One region of the Enterobacter adelaidei genome, then DNA from elsewhere that is predicted to be linked to it. Evidence: predicted binding sites of a transcription regulator. Region 1 holds the regulator's gene; the other holds the start of a gene.
The links. The regulator LexA, encoded in region 1, represses DNA repair genes until DNA is damaged. The targets are predictions, from matches to a motif close to TNCTGTATGTACATACAGNA.
Positions count from the first base shown of each region.

Region 2: the regulator LexA is predicted to act here: its motif matches at 4,911-4,930, upstream of metR (HTH-type transcriptional regulator MetR).

Region 1 covers NZ_CP154353.1:305,499-312,951, forward strand. The annotation lists gene gntU (gluconate transporter) at 1-114, shown strand, start outside; gene plsB (glycerol-3-phosphate 1-O-acyltransferase PlsB) at 232-2,652, opposite strand; gene AAHF05_RS01500 (diacylglycerol kinase) at 2,807-3,175, shown strand; gene lexA (transcriptional repressor LexA) at 3,284-3,892, shown strand; gene dinF (MATE family efflux transporter DinF) at 3,956-5,293, shown strand; partial or broken gene AAHF05_RS01515 (hypothetical protein) at 5,290-5,364, shown strand; gene AAHF05_RS01520 (CsbD family protein) at 5,413-5,622, shown strand; gene zur (zinc uptake transcriptional repressor Zur) at 5,689-6,201, opposite strand; gene AAHF05_RS01530 (cupin domain-containing protein) at 6,317-6,805, shown strand; gene AAHF05_RS01535 (conjugal transfer protein TraF) at 6,976-7,453, shown strand, end outside.
Region 2 covers NZ_CP154353.1:4,406,938-4,414,390, forward strand. The annotation lists gene rmuC (DNA recombination protein RmuC) at 1-569, opposite strand, end outside; gene udp (uridine phosphorylase) at 713-1,474, opposite strand; gene AAHF05_RS21440 (dienelactone hydrolase family protein) at 1,730-2,536, shown strand; gene metE (5-methyltetrahydropteroyltriglutamate--homocysteine S-methyltransferase) at 2,584-4,845, opposite strand; gene metR (HTH-type transcriptional regulator MetR) at 4,962-5,915, shown strand; gene AAHF05_RS21455 (carboxylate/amino acid/amine transporter) at 5,803-6,702, opposite strand; gene yigL (sugar/pyridoxal phosphate phosphatase YigL) at 6,785-7,453, opposite strand, start outside.

The DNA of each region.
Region 1 (7,453 bases):
AAATTTACCGGTGCCACCGAGGCGCAGACGCTGAAAACCTGGACGCTGATGGAAACCATCCTCGGTACGACAGGCGCAATTGTCGGGATGATTGCCTTTACGCTGCTGAGTTAAATGCGGTGATTTGGCAAGGCTAAAAATAAGGCCCGGTAGCGTTAGCGCTTACCGGGCCTTCATCATTCTGCGAATGACAGGCCGGGAAGAGTGAAAACTCCGCCCGGCTTTTTATTGTCATTCGCCCTGCGTTGAACTCTCAATCGTCAGACGCACATCAGACGTAATCAGTTCAGCCAGCATCTGATAGACCTTCAGCGTTTCTTCCGGCTCGGCATCGCCAGTATCACTGATAAAGCCTTCATCACGCAGCGTCAGAACCAGTGAACTGAAGACCGCTTTGTCGAAGAATTCAGGAGCGTTAATACCGTGCAATACAGACAGTCGCTGGGCCAGCGTCCGGCTCTCTTTCTCCAGCGTTCCACGGTTGATCGACGGGTTCGCACTGAGCAACCAGAATGTAATGGCATAACGCTGCAGCGTTTCACGCGCACCGGCCGCCAGCAGTTGCAGGGTACGGGAACGTGACGGATTGATATGCAGCTCGTCGTTCACAACGGTGATCAGCCCCTGACGACGCAGTTCTTCCGTCAGTTTATCCAGCTCGCCAGCCAGTTCATCCTTGCTCCAGCGCAGGAACAGCTCCGCTTTCAGCATCGGGTAGAGCGTGTCAACGTGACGCAATAGCTCCTGACGTGAAATGCGACGATGCTGGGTGATGATAGCTGCCATGAGTGACGGCAGCATCAGCATATGGGCGATATTGTTGCGATAGTACGTCATCAGCACGGCCTGCTCGCGCGGCAGAATGATGATGTCGCCGATCGTGTCCTTTTCGACTTCGAACTTGTTCATCTGCAAAGCGTGATCGATAAGCTCACTGGCGCTCGCAGAAGGTACCGTCGAGTCAACCGAGTACGGGACGTTGCGCATCATATCGAGATAACAATCGAGCTGCTCTGTCAGCTGTTCGCGAGTCAGTGAACGCTGGCGAGACGCCAGAAGCGCCGTACAACACAGGTTCATAGCGTTAGCCGCACCAGCATTGTTAATGCGCACCATCAGCTCAGACGCGATGCCGTTGACCGTTGGCGTCAGCCAGGCCGGACGAACCGCTTCGATAGGGTCGATAGACTCGCGCCACTCCGGAACGTGATGGTTCAGATACGTCATCAGCGGCATCGGCTCGCCAAAGTTCACGTAGCCCTGTCCGAGATTACGTAGCTTGCTCAAACCGCGCAGCATTTGCGGCAGGCTCTCTTTCTCTTTAGTCGCGCCACGCAGCTCTTTAGCGTAAGTCCCCACCTCCATTACGTGCTCGTAGCCGATGTAGATTGGCACCAGCGTGATTGGACGAGTTCCTCCGCGCAGCATGGCCTGAATGGTCATGGACAGCGTGCCGGTCTTCGGATCGAGCAGACGGCCGGTACGGGAGCGACCACCTTCCACGAAGTACTCAACGGAATATCCGCGGCTGAACAACTCACCCAGATACTCGCGGAACACCGTGGAGTAGAGCTTATTGCCCTTGAAGGTACGGCGAATAAAGAAGGCGCCCAGTCGACGGAAAATCGGGCCAGCTGGCCAGAAATTCAGGTTAATACCGGCCGCGATATGCGGCGGTACCAGCCCCTGGTGATAAAGCACATAGGAGAGAAGCAGGTAGTCCATGTGGCTGCGGTGGCAGGGGACATAGACAATTTCATGGCCATCATGCGCCAGTTGGCGTACACGCTCGGCGTTATGGACGTTGATGCCCTGATAGAGACGGTTCCAGGTAAAGCTGAGAATACGATCGGACAGACGAATCATCTCGTAAGAGAAGTTCGCTGCAATCTCTTCCATCAGTGCAATGGCGTTCTGCTGGGCTTTCTCATGTGAAATCTTCTTGCTGCGTGCTTCGTCTTCGACGGCACGGGCAATCGCTTTGGAGGCCAACAGCTTGTTGAACAGATCCTGACGCGCCGGGAGACGCGGCCCAACGGCAGCGAGGCGCTGACGGGCGAAGTGCATACGCGCTACGCGCGCCAGTTTTTGCGCGATGATCTTGTCGGTGCCATGCTCGTCCGCCATTCGACGCAGCGAAACGGAAGGGGAGAAACGCACAAAGCTGTCGCGTCCCAGCCAGGAGACCGCGAAGAACTTCTGGATGCCGTTAAGCATGCGCAGCGGTGGATTCTCTTCACCTTTTTCACGACCCGGGCGACGACCAAACATCACCGAAACTGGCACCATCTGCACATCCAGATCAGGATTGCTGCGGTGCAGGTCGAGATAGTCATGGAACAGCTTGATGGACTCTTCTTTTGGCGTGTAATAGGTAAACACGCGCGGTCCACCGTGAATGAACACGTAGCGCGGCAGCAGAGTTCCGTCAACTTCTAGCGGTTCAAGCGGGTCAGGTAAGTCATGCGCCAGGCACTGGGCGCGAAGCGTCAGTAAGTCTGCCTTCGAGTTATAAGGCAAAACGTACATAATGGGGCGCGACGTATCGAGCCCTAATTCCAGCGCGGGTTCTGCTGGGATAGACTTGCTTTTTACCAGGATGCTTAATGGTAAATTAAGTAATTTGTAGTAAATTCGTGGCCAGCCGGACATAAACGATGTAAAGCCTCTGGTTAATAATGCAATTGCGGCGCAAGGATAACAGAAAGCGCGCAAAATTTCTGTTGTTACCCGTCATACTTCAGGCGGCAGCGAAACGCGCTGCCACTCTAGTTACTGACGCTATTTCCAATAAAAGGTTCTTTTAATGGCCAATAATACCACTGGGTTAACCCGAATCATCAAAGCCGCCGGCTATTCCTGGAAAGGTTTCCGTGCCGCGTGGATCAATGAAGCCGCCTTTCGCCAGGAGGGCGTCGCCGCTATCATCGCGGTGATTATCGCCTGCTTCCTTGATATTGATGCAATAACACGCGTTCTTCTGATCGGCTCCGTACTGTTGGTGATGATAGTGGAAATTCTCAATAGCGCTATTGAGGCCGTTGTTGACCGGATTGGCTCAGATTTCCACGAGCTCTCTGGCCGGGCAAAAGACATGGGTTCCGCTGCCGTGTTGCTGGCGATTATTACTGCGGTCATTACCTGGGTCACGCTGCTTTGGTCACATTTCCGATGAGCCTCGAGGAATAATTAAGTCCCTGGTTTTTTGTGCAGTTTTTGGTTCCAAAATCGCCTTTGACTGTATATACTCACAGCATAACTGTATATACACCCAGGGGGCGGAATGAAAGCGTTAACGACCAGGCAGCAAGAGGTGTTTGATCTCATCCGGGATCATATCGGCCAGACGGGTATGCCACCCACGCGTGCGGAAATCGCTCAGCGTCTGGGCTTCCGTTCTCCGAATGCTGCCGAAGAACACCTGAAAGCGCTGGCGCGTAAGGGCGTGATTGAGATTGTTTCGGGCGCGTCACGCGGTATCCGCCTGCTGGTGGAAGAAGAGACGGGCATTCCGCTGGTGGGGCGTGTTGCTGCCGGTGAGCCTTTACTGGCACAGCAGCATATTGAAGGCCACTACCAGGTCGATCCGGGGATGTTTAAACCGAGCGCTGATTTCCTGCTGCGCGTAAGCGGCATGTCGATGAAAGACATCGGTATTCTTGACGGTGATCTGCTTGCGGTTCACAAAACGCAGGATGTGCGAAACGGCCAGGTTGTGGTCGCGCGTATTGATGACGAAGTGACCGTTAAGCGTCTGAAAAAACAGGGTAATACCGTACAGCTGCTGCCTGAAAACAGCGAATTCTCCCCGATTGTGGTGGATCTTCGCGAACAGAACTTCTCTATCGAAGGGCTGGCAGTAGGGGTGATTCGCAACGGCGAATGGCTGTAATCTCTTCCTGACAGGCTACGGCGTTGCTGTAGCCTGCTTCCTTTACCTCTCCCGGTATTTTTCATGTCACTGCTGACGGCATCAGATAAGGCATTGTGGCGTCTTGCACTGCCGATGATTTTCTCCAATATTACCGTGCCCTTGCTGGGTCTGGTCGATACTGCTGTTATTGGTCATCTGGATTCACCTGTTTATCTTGGCGGCGTGGCGATTGGCGCGACGGCAACCAGCTTCCTGTTTATGCTGCTGCTCTTTTTGCGCATGAGTACCACCGGGCTCACGGCACAGGCGTATGGTGCCAGAGATCCGCTGCGCCTGGCCCGCGCGCTGGTGCAGCCGCTCATTCTGGCGCTTGGTGCGGGAGTATTAATCGTTGTATTGCGCTCGCCCCTGATTGACCTCGCGCTTCACATCGTTGGCGGTAACGAGGCGGTGCTGGAGCAGGCGAAACGTTTCCTGGAAATTCGCTGGCTCAGTGCGCCGGCATCACTGGCTAACCTGGTTCTGCTGGGGTGGTTACTGGGCGTGCAGTATGCCCGCGCGCCCGTCATTTTGCTGGTGGTGGGAAACCTTCTCAACATTGTGCTTGATGTCTGGCTGGTAATGGGTCTGCATATGAACGTGCAGGGGGCTGCACTGGCGACGGCAATTGCCGAATACGGGACTTTTATCATCGGTATGTGGATGGTCTGGCGCGTGCTGGCGATGCGCGGGATCTCTCTTGCGCTACTCAAAACCGCATGGCGCGGCAATATCCGTAAGCTGCTGGCACTCAACCGTGACATCATGCTGCGCTCACTTCTCCTTCAGCTCTGTTTTGGCGCGCTGACGGTTTTCGGGGCTCGGCTGGGGCCAGACATCGTCGCGGTCAATGCCGTATTGATGACGCTGCTGACCTTTACCGCCTACGCGCTGGACGGTTTTGCCTATGCTGTGGAAGCACATTCCGGGCAGGCGTACGGCGCGCGCGAAAGCGGGCAGCTTCAGGATGTCTGGCGGGCAGCCTGTCGTCAGTCAGGGCTGGTGGCACTGGCATTTGCGCTGGTTTATGCCGTTTTTGGCGAGCAGATCATTGCATTACTCACCTCACTTCCCACACTGCGTGAACTGGCGAGCCACTATCTCATCTGGCAGGTGATCTTACCGGTGGTCGGTGTCTGGTGTTATCTGCTGGACGGCATGTTCATTGGGGCTACGCGCGGAGCCGAAATGCGTAACAGTATGGCGGTGGCAGCTGCAGGGTTTGGTCTGACGCTGCTGACGCTTCCCTGGCTTGGCAATCATGGTTTGTGGCTGGCGTTGGCCGTTTTCCTCTCGTTGCGGGGCCTGTCTCTGGCCTTTATCTGGCGCCGTCACTGGCGAAATAATACCTGGTTTCCTTCCCATCACGATATATCGTGACGGTTAAAGATTCCGAATATCAAAATAGCTGCAGAATCCTTAACTACAATTATTATCACGTCCAGCAGAAAAGAACGTAACGGACGTTGCGACCCGACGCTTAACAAGAGGACACGATGATGAATAAAGACGAAATCAGCGGCAACTGGAAGCAGTTCAAAGGTAAAGCGAAAGAGCAGTGGGGGAAGCTGACAGATGACGATATGACCGTCATTGAAGGTAAACGCGATCAGCTTGTCGGTAAAATCCAGGAACGCTACGGCTACGCAAAAGACCAGGCGGAAAAGGAAGTTGGCGACTGGGAAAAACGCAACGACTACCGCTGGTAACCGGGTTATACCCGAAAGTACAAGGAAGTACACCTTTAGGGCGGCCATGAGCCGCCTTTTTCATTGCTAGCGAGGTTTTTTCTTCACAACGATTGTGTGGTCGTGCTGGCACTTATCGTGATGGCTGCATGATTCCACCTCGACACAGGCAGAACACAGCCCATGTGCTTCAATAACATTATGACGCAAGGCAAAGCCCATTTTGGCCGCCAGCGTATGCATAATGTCTTCAACACCTTCAGCCCCTTCTTCTTTTACCACGCCGCAGCGGTCGCAGATAAACATGGCTGATGTATGGGTTGGCTGGTCAAACAGGTGGCACAGCACATAGCTGTTTGTGGATTCAACCTTATGCACGAACCCTTGTTCCAGCAGAAAATCGAGCGCGCGATACACCGTAGGCGGTTTGGCCTGCGGCTCGCTTTCGCGGAGCAGGTCGAGCAGATCGTACGCGCTGATGGCTCCCTGTTGCAGGCTCATCAGGCGTAATACCTCAAGGCGCTGCGGAGTCAGGCGCACATTGCGTTGCGCGCAGAGCTTTTCGGCCTGCGCTAACAGCTCTTTTGTGGACTTATCCATTTAGCACCCCGGATGTTATAGGACGGAAAACCCTCACTTTATCATGTTCTGGTAAAAACACCGAGATCCGCCTGTCTGTGCTATACCTGACGCATTGCAAACCGGGAAACGAACAATGAAAAGACCTGACTGTATTCGACACTGGCGCGACGTGGAAGGCGCTGATAACTCAACCTATCCCGACAGCGACGAGCGTTTTTCCATCGGTGCGCCGCTGGCTCGCAAGCTCGGGCTAGGGCGTATTGGTATCCATCATGAGCGTTTACCCCCCGGACGTCGGACATCCTATCCCCATGCGGAAAGCGACGAAGAAGAGTTCATTTACGTGCTTGAAGGATATCCTGAAGCCTGGATTAATGGCTATTTGTGGAAGCTTGAACCCGGCGATAGCGTAGGGTTTCCCGCCGGAACCGGCGTCTGCCACACCTTTATCAACAACACGGACGAAGAGGTTCGACTCCTGGTAGTTGGCGAAGCCAACAAGAAGCACAACCGCATCTACTATCCGCTCAACCCAGTGTATGCCGCCACGCGAGAAGATCGCTGGGTCGATCACCCGCCCCAGTTTTTCGGGCCGCATGATGGAAAACCTGGGAAAAAATAATTTCCTCTTCTATAAATATTGAGGACCGTCACAAATTACAACAGGTCTGGTTAGAATTTAACTTAGGGAAATAGCGGGTCTTTTTGTACTTATTCACAGCAATAGTTCGTACCTGTTTGGGTGATAACAGACAGGGGTTATTTCATAACAGACTATAAGACGAGCATACTGTGAAAAAACATTTTAAATTTTCGGTGGTTAGCATCGCCGTCTCCATGTTTATGGCAAATCAGGCCGGAGCAGCCAATACCTGGACAGAAGCACGTAGCGATGCGATGGGGGGGACGGGGGTCGCGGCTGGGAGCTATGGCAACGGGGTGTTAATCAACCCGGCGTTGCTTGCAAAGGCGAAACCTGACGATGGTATTACAGTGATCCTGCCCTCTATCGGTGCGCAAATTTCAGATAAAGACAACCTGCGCGATAAGATTGATGACATCAGTGATGATGTCAGCGCCTATCGCAGTACCCTGGATAATATCAATCTTATCGATCTCCTTAATCCTTCCAGTGCTGCATCGCGGCAGGTCTCTGCCGCCGCAGGCGACCTTGCCGATCAACTGGATTCACTGAAAGGGAAAACCGCCAGCGGTAAAGCGGGAGGTGGGATCGCTGTAAGTATTCCTAATGACGTGTTATCCGTAGCAT
Region 2 (7,453 bases), 530 kb from region 1:
TTGACCGCCTCCTGTGCCATCTGTGCATTCAGTTGCTGAAGATTGCGAATCTCATGCGCCAGCGTGTGCCGCTCGCGAGCCTCCTGACCAAAACTGTCCTGCACCTGACGACGAAAACCGTCCAGCTGTTCACGCAGGGGCGTCAGAAGGCTGTTCAGGCTCTGGCGATTCTGTTCATCAACGCGGCGGTTGCTGTGCTCGAAAATGCGGTTGGCGAGGTTTTCAAACTGTTCGCTGAGGCGTTGCTCGCTGTTGATCATCTGGCGGATTTTGTCTTCCGCATGCAGCTGGGTGGATTCGAGACGGGTGGTCACTTCGCGGAGATCAGCTTCCAGCGAGGTGTTGATATCCCGCAGGTTGCGTAGTTCGTTGTTGAGCAACTCGCACTCATCGCGCCAGTGCTCGCTCAGAGCAAGTTGCTGTTTTGCCGCGCTTAAATCGGCGACTATCTCTTCTCGCTCGGCCAGTTGGTCGGCCTTCTGCTGTGCATGCTGGTAGCTGGAAATGAGCCAGCCAATCCCTAAGCCCACCAGCGCAATCACCGCGTAAATCAGGATCGAGATATCCACAATGCCCCCTGCATCAACGTATTACCCGCACAAAATAGAATTGTGCTGTATAAACGTCCAGTTTGAAAGGGTTTTCCTGCGAGGCGCTACGCAAAAAATAAAGGCCGAACGTGTCGGCCTTTTATTGTATGCAGAAGAGAGGACTAGATCAGGCGACGCGCCGCTTCAACCACGATTTTCACAGCATGACTTTCAGTCTGCTTCATGGTTTCGGCATTCGGGATCTCCTGCTGCGTACGGTTGACGATAACGCCCGCCACCATACCGGCACGCAGACCCTGGCTTGCGCACATGGTCAGCAGCGTGGCGGATTCCATTTCGTAGTTCATCACGCCCATGGACTGCCACTCTTCCATAGAACCTTTGAAACGGCTCACCACGCGACCAGAGAAGGTGTCATAGCGCTCCTGGCCTGGGTAGAAAGTATCGGAAGAGGCAGTTACACCCACGTGCGTGGTCGCGCCCACAGATTTCGCCGCTTCAACCAGCGCAGTGGTACATTCGAAGTCTGCCACTGCCGGGAATTCCATTGGCGCGAAGTGCAGGCTTGCCCCGTCCAGACGCACAGATGCGGTGGTGACCAGCACGTCACCGACATTGATATGCGGCTGAATAGCGCCGGTGGTACCGATACGCAGGAAAGTACGAATGCCCAGTTGCGCCAGCTCTTCAACAGCAATGGAGGTCGACGGGCCACCGATACCGGTAGAACACACGATCACGGCTTTGCCATCCAGCTCTGCACGCCAGGTGGTGAATTCACGATGGGCTGCCAGCTTAACCGGCTTATCCATCAGCGCGGCGATCTTTTCCACACGCTCAGGATCACCCGGGACGATAGCGAGCGTAGCCCCTTGTAAATCGTTTTTGGTGAGGCCGAGATGAAAAACATCAGACTTAGACATAGGTGACTCCTCTGTGGGTCGGTTAGTCAGAAGAAGTAAAATGGTACTTTACAGAAGCAATACGCATAATTTCGTGATGCACTTCACCATGAATGAAAATGATTGCAGTAAATTTCCATGAAAAAGTGATTTACATCACATTAACAAGTTATATCGTGGTGTGCTGCACAAAAGATAGACCGTTTAAGGCACTGTGGGTTGTTAACCTGGTGTCTATATTTACCTTTGCGCTAACTCATTGGTACGGAGAATGCCATGACTGAAAAAATCGGTTTTGCACCTGCTGCAGCCCCGCATGCTTCAACCATCGTTTCAACGCCCGAAGAGGCCATAACGGCGGGTGAGACCTCCATCCCCTCGCAGGGGGATAATATGCCGGCTTACCACGCGCGGCCAAAATCGGCAGAGGGTCCGCTGCCCATCGTCATTGTGGTTCAGGAAATTTTTGGTGGTCACGAACATATCCGCGACCTCTGCCGCCGACTGGCGCTGGAAGGGTATCTGGCCGTTGCGCCAGAGCTCTACTTCCGTCAGGGCGATCCGAACGACTACAGCGATATTCCAACATTGCTCAGCAACCTGGTCAGCAAAGTCCCTGACGCGCAGGTCATGGCCGATCTCGACCACGTTGCCAGTTGGGCAGCACGTAACGGCGGTGATGCACATCGTCTGATGGTGACGGGTTTCTGCTGGGGAGGGCGTATCAGCTGGCTGTATGCCGCCCATAACCCGCAGCTCAAAGCCGCTGTCGCCTGGTACGGCAAACTGGTGGGTGAAAAAACGCTGAATTCACCGAAACATCCGGTTGATATCGCCACCGAGTTGAATGCCCCCGTGTTAGGGCTTTACGGCGGTCAGGACACCGGTATTTCGCTGGATTCGGTAGAAACCATGCGCCATGCGCTCCGCGCGGCAAATGCGAAGGCGGAGATCGTGGTATACCCGGATGCCGGGCATGCATTTAATGCCGACTATCGTCCGAGTTATCACGAGGAATCTGCAAAAGACGGATGGCAGCGAATGCTGGCGTGGTTCAGCCAGTACGGCGGTAAAAAAGGGTAAAAGCAAAAAGCCCGGCGGCGATGACGCCTTACCGGGCCTACAACTTATTACGCCTGACGCAAATTCTGCGCCGCCTGCACCATGTTCGCCAGTGCAGCGCGGGTTTCCGGCCAGCCGCGGGTTTTCAGTCCGCAGTCCGGGTTCACCCACAGACGCTCTGCCGGAATGCGCTGGGCCGCTTTTTTCAGCAGAGCTTCGATCCACTCCACGCTCGGCACGTTCGGAGAGTGAATGTCGTACACCCCCGGTCCTATTTCGTTCGGGTAGTCGAACTCTTCAAATGACTCCAGCAGTTCCATGTCTGAACGCGATGTCTCGATGGTGATCACGTCGGCATCCAGCGCGGCTATCGAATCCATGATGTCGTTAAATTCGCAGTAACACATGTGGGTGTGGATCTGGGTGTCATCCTTCGCGACCGCGGCGTTGATGCGGAAAGCCTCCACGCCCCATTTCAGATAGGCATCCCAGTCGCTACGACGCAGCGGCAGACCTTCGCGCAGCGCCGGTTCGTCGATCTGAATAATGCCAATGCCTGCGGCTTCCAGATCCGCCACTTCATCACGCAGTGCCAGCGCGATCTGTTTGGCGATGGTTTCGCGGCTCACGTCTTCACGCGGGAAGGACCAGCAGAGAATCGTTACCGGACCCGTGAGCATTCCTTTCACCGGTTTATCTGTCAGAGACTGGGCATACTTCGCCCATTCAACGGTAATCGCTTCTGGACGGCTGATATCACCAATCACCACCGGCGGCTTCACGCAGCGGGAACCGTAACTCTGCACCCAGCCATTTTGGGTAAACACGAAACCGTCCAGGTGTTCACCAAAGTATTCCACCATGTCGTTACGCTCGGCTTCACCGTGCACCAGCACATCCAGACCTAAACGTTCCTGCTCGATAATCGCCTGTTTAATGTGTTCAGCGATACCGGTGCGGTAATGATTCGCATCCAGATTGCCCTTTTTGAAGTCCAGACGCAGGCCGCGGATCTCGGTAGTCTGCGGGAAAGAACCGATCGTCGTGGTTGGCCACGCAGGCAGATTAAAGCGAGCGCGCTGGGCTTCAGCGCGCACTTCATAGGCGCTCTGGCGCTGACTGTCCTGAGCCGTGATGGCTGCCAGACGTTTTTCGACTGCCGGGTTGTGTACGCGAGCCGAGTCGCGGCGGGCCTGGATCGGTGCGCTCCATTCGATAATCGCTGCCGTGTCTCCCGTGTTCAATGCGTCACGCAGCAGCGTCAGCTCCTCACATTTCTGCAAGGCAAAGGCAAACCAGCTCTTCACTTCTGCGTCCAGACGGGTTTCAGCGCTGAGATCGATTGGGCTGTGCAACAGTGAACAAGACGATGCCACCCACAACTCACGTTTGCCGACGATGTCTTTAACCTGAGCGTATTTCTCAGTGAGATCGGCACGCCAGACGTTACGGCCATTCACCACACCGGCCGAGAGCAGCCAGTCCGCAGGCAGGCGTTTGTGCAGCTCCGCGACATCATCTTTACCGTGTACAAAGTCAACGTGCAGACCCTGCACTGGCAGCGCGGTGATGGTCTTCAGGTTTGGCGTCACGCCTTCGAAATAGGTAGTCAGCAGCAACTTCACCTGTCCGGCAAGTGCGTCATACGCCGGTTTGAAGGCATCGAGCCATTCCTGCGGCAACTCGAGCACCAGAGCAGGTTCGTCGATTTGCACCCACTGGATACCGCGTTTGCCCAGCTCAATCAGCACCTGTTTGTAGACCGGAAGAATGTCGTTCAGCAGGCTGAGGCGATCAAACTGCTCACCCTTCACTTTGCCAAGCCACAGGTACGTAACCGGCCCCAGCAGCACAGGCTTCACCTGGTGACCCAGCGCCAGCGCTTCGTCCACCTCATCCAGTAATTGCGTCCAGGTCAGTTTGAACTGCTGACCTTTAACGAACTCCGGCACCATGTAGTGATAGTTGGTATTAAACCACTTGGTCATTTCAGCCGCTGCCGCTGGCTCACCTGTTGGCGCGCGACCACGGCCGATGCGGAACAGGGTGTCGATATCTACCGATCCATCTTTGTTCTGATGACGAGCCGGCACATTGCCAAGCAGCAGGCTTGTCGTCAGAACATGGTCGTACCAGGCAAAATCGCCCACCGGCAGCAGGTCAATGCCCGCCTGTTTTTGCTGATCCCAGTGACGCGCACGCAGTTCGCGTCCAACGGCCAGCAGTTCTTCACGGGTGGTACTACCCGCCCAGTAGCTTTCTTGCGCTTTTTTCAGCTCGCGACGCAGGCCAACGCGAGGGAAACCGAGAGTGTGATTGCGGATTGTCATGTCATGCCCCTTGTCAATTTTCGGTATTTAGACGTCCAGATGTTTACACATCCATAATTGGCGGTTACTGTATATTCCTCAAGCGCAAAATGTTCATGGCGAAGTGAAGGACTTTCATGATCGAGATAAAACACCTGAAAACGCTACAAGCGTTGCGGAACTGCGGTTCTCTTGCGGCGGCGGCAGCCTCGCTGCACCAGACCCAGTCCGCCCTTTCTCACCAGTTCAGCGATCTGGAACAACGCCTCGGCTTTCGTCTTTTTGTGCGTAAGAGCCAGCCGCTACGCTTTACGCCTCAGGGTGAGATTTTGCTGCAGCTGGCAAATCAGGTGCTGCCGCAAATTGCCAGCGCCCTGCAGTCCTGTAACGAGCCGCAACAGACCAAACTGCGTATCGCCATTGAATGTCATAGCTGCATTCAGTGGTTGACCCCCGCACTTGAGAATTTCCGCCAGAAGTGGCCGCAGGTGGAGATGGACTTTACATCCGGTGTGACGTTTGACCCGCAGCCCTCGCTCCAGCAGGGCGAGCTGGATCTGGTCATGACCTCTGATATTCTGCCGCGCAGCGGCCTGCACTACTCCCCAATGTTTGATTATGAAGTGCGTCTGGTGCTGGCGCCGGATCATCCGCTGGCGGCCAAAACGCGCATCACACCGGAAGACCTGGCGACGGAAACGCTGCTGATTTACCCGGTTCAGCGCAGTCGTCTGGATATCTGGCGTCACTTCCTGCAACCGGCAGGCATTAGCCCGCAGCTGAAAAGCGTGGATAACACTCTGCTGTTGATTCAGATGGTGGCGGCCAGAATGGGTATCGCGGCACTGCCGCACTGGGTGGTAGAGAGTTTTGAACGCCAGGGCCTGGTGGTGACCAAAACCCTGGGCGAAGGACTGTGGAGCCGGCTGTACGCCGCCGTGCGCGATGGCGAGCAGCGCCAGCCGATTACGGAGGCGTTTATTCGCTCAACGCGGAACCACGCGTGCGACCATCTTCCGTTTGTGCGGAGCGCGGAGCGACCCAGCGGCGATGGACCCACAGTGAAGCCAGGATCACCGTTCCCCCAATAAGGAAACTCGGCCAGTGGGGTTGCTGCTGCCAGATTGCAAGGTTAACCAGCAGACCCGCGGGCACATGCACGTTGTTCATGATCCCCAGCGTACCGGCGTCGACCTGGGTCGCGCCGTAGTTCCACATGAAGTATCCCAGCCCTGAGGCCACCACCCCCAGCCAGACCAGAACGCTCCATTGCACCGTAGTGGTCGGCAGTTTTTGCGGGTTACCGAGCATGAACCACGCCGCTACCGCGACAATCGCGGCCCCCATATAGAACCAGGCGAACGCGTTATGCTGCGGCATCGGACGGGTTTCCATCAGACGTTTGTAACCCACCATACCGATGGCGAAACTGATGTTGGCGAGCTGGACGAACATCAGCCCAGTCCAGAAGTGGTCGCTGACTTTGTCATAGCGAATAATCGCCGCCCCAATAACTGCCAGTGCCGCGCTCAGCAGGTATCCCCAGCGTAAACGGCGCTTGCTGAGCAGATCGTAAATCAGCGTGATATAGAGCGGCGTGAGTACGGTAAAAAGCAGAAACTCCGAAACAGACAGGTAGACGTAGGCCCGAAAGCTGAACAGATACATGATGCCGAGCTGCATCGCCCCCACCAGCATATACAGCACAATGGTTTTCAGCGATTGCCCGCGCGTACGCAGAAACGGCAGGAATACCAGCGCCGCCAACCCAACACGCATCAGCACCGAGAAATAACTGTCGACCGAACCAGCAAGATATTCGCCAATCAGGCTAAAGGAGAAGGCCCACAGGATAGTGGTGATAATGAGTAGCGCCACAATGCTTGTCTCTCAGAAAGAAGGACAGACATTGTAGCGAACTCTTTAGTTGACAACTGAGCAATAAATAACCAAATGAAGATTATTCAAGGAACAGCTTGCGCAGATATTTCGGTACCGCGTTGTCACCGTTAGTGCCGATCACTTCCAGCTCCGGGTGCAGGTCTTTCAGACGCTGGTGCGCGTTCTCCATAATGCAGCCCTTGCCTGCCATCGAAAGCATTTCGGCATCGTTCATACCGTCACCAAAGGCGATACAGTCTTTCAGCTCGAAGCCCAGACGCTTCGCAACCGCTTCCAGCGCGTGGCCTTTGGATACGCCCCCGGCCATCACTTCCAGACAGGTCAGCGTTGAGAAACTCACGTTAACACGGTCGCCCCAGCGAGCGTTGATCGCCTGCTCCAGCGGCAGCAATTCTTCGTGGCTTTCGCAGGTGAAGAACACCTTGCTGATACCTTCAGGTTCAAGCAGGGCTGGCTCGTACAGGGTATAGTTGAATACCGCTTCCTTGAAGAAACGCATTTCGTCAGGGCGGTGGCGGTTCATAAACCACTCATCATCACGATAGACGTTAGTCACGATATCCGGGTTATTGTGCACCACGCCGAACAGATCGGCGGCGATATCGCGGTCAAGGTTATGCGCGAAAATCAGGTTGCCGTCCGTATCGTGTACGCGCGCACCGTTAGAGGTGATCATGTACGATTTGATTTCCAGATTATCGCGGATCTGCCCCACGTCTACGTGGTG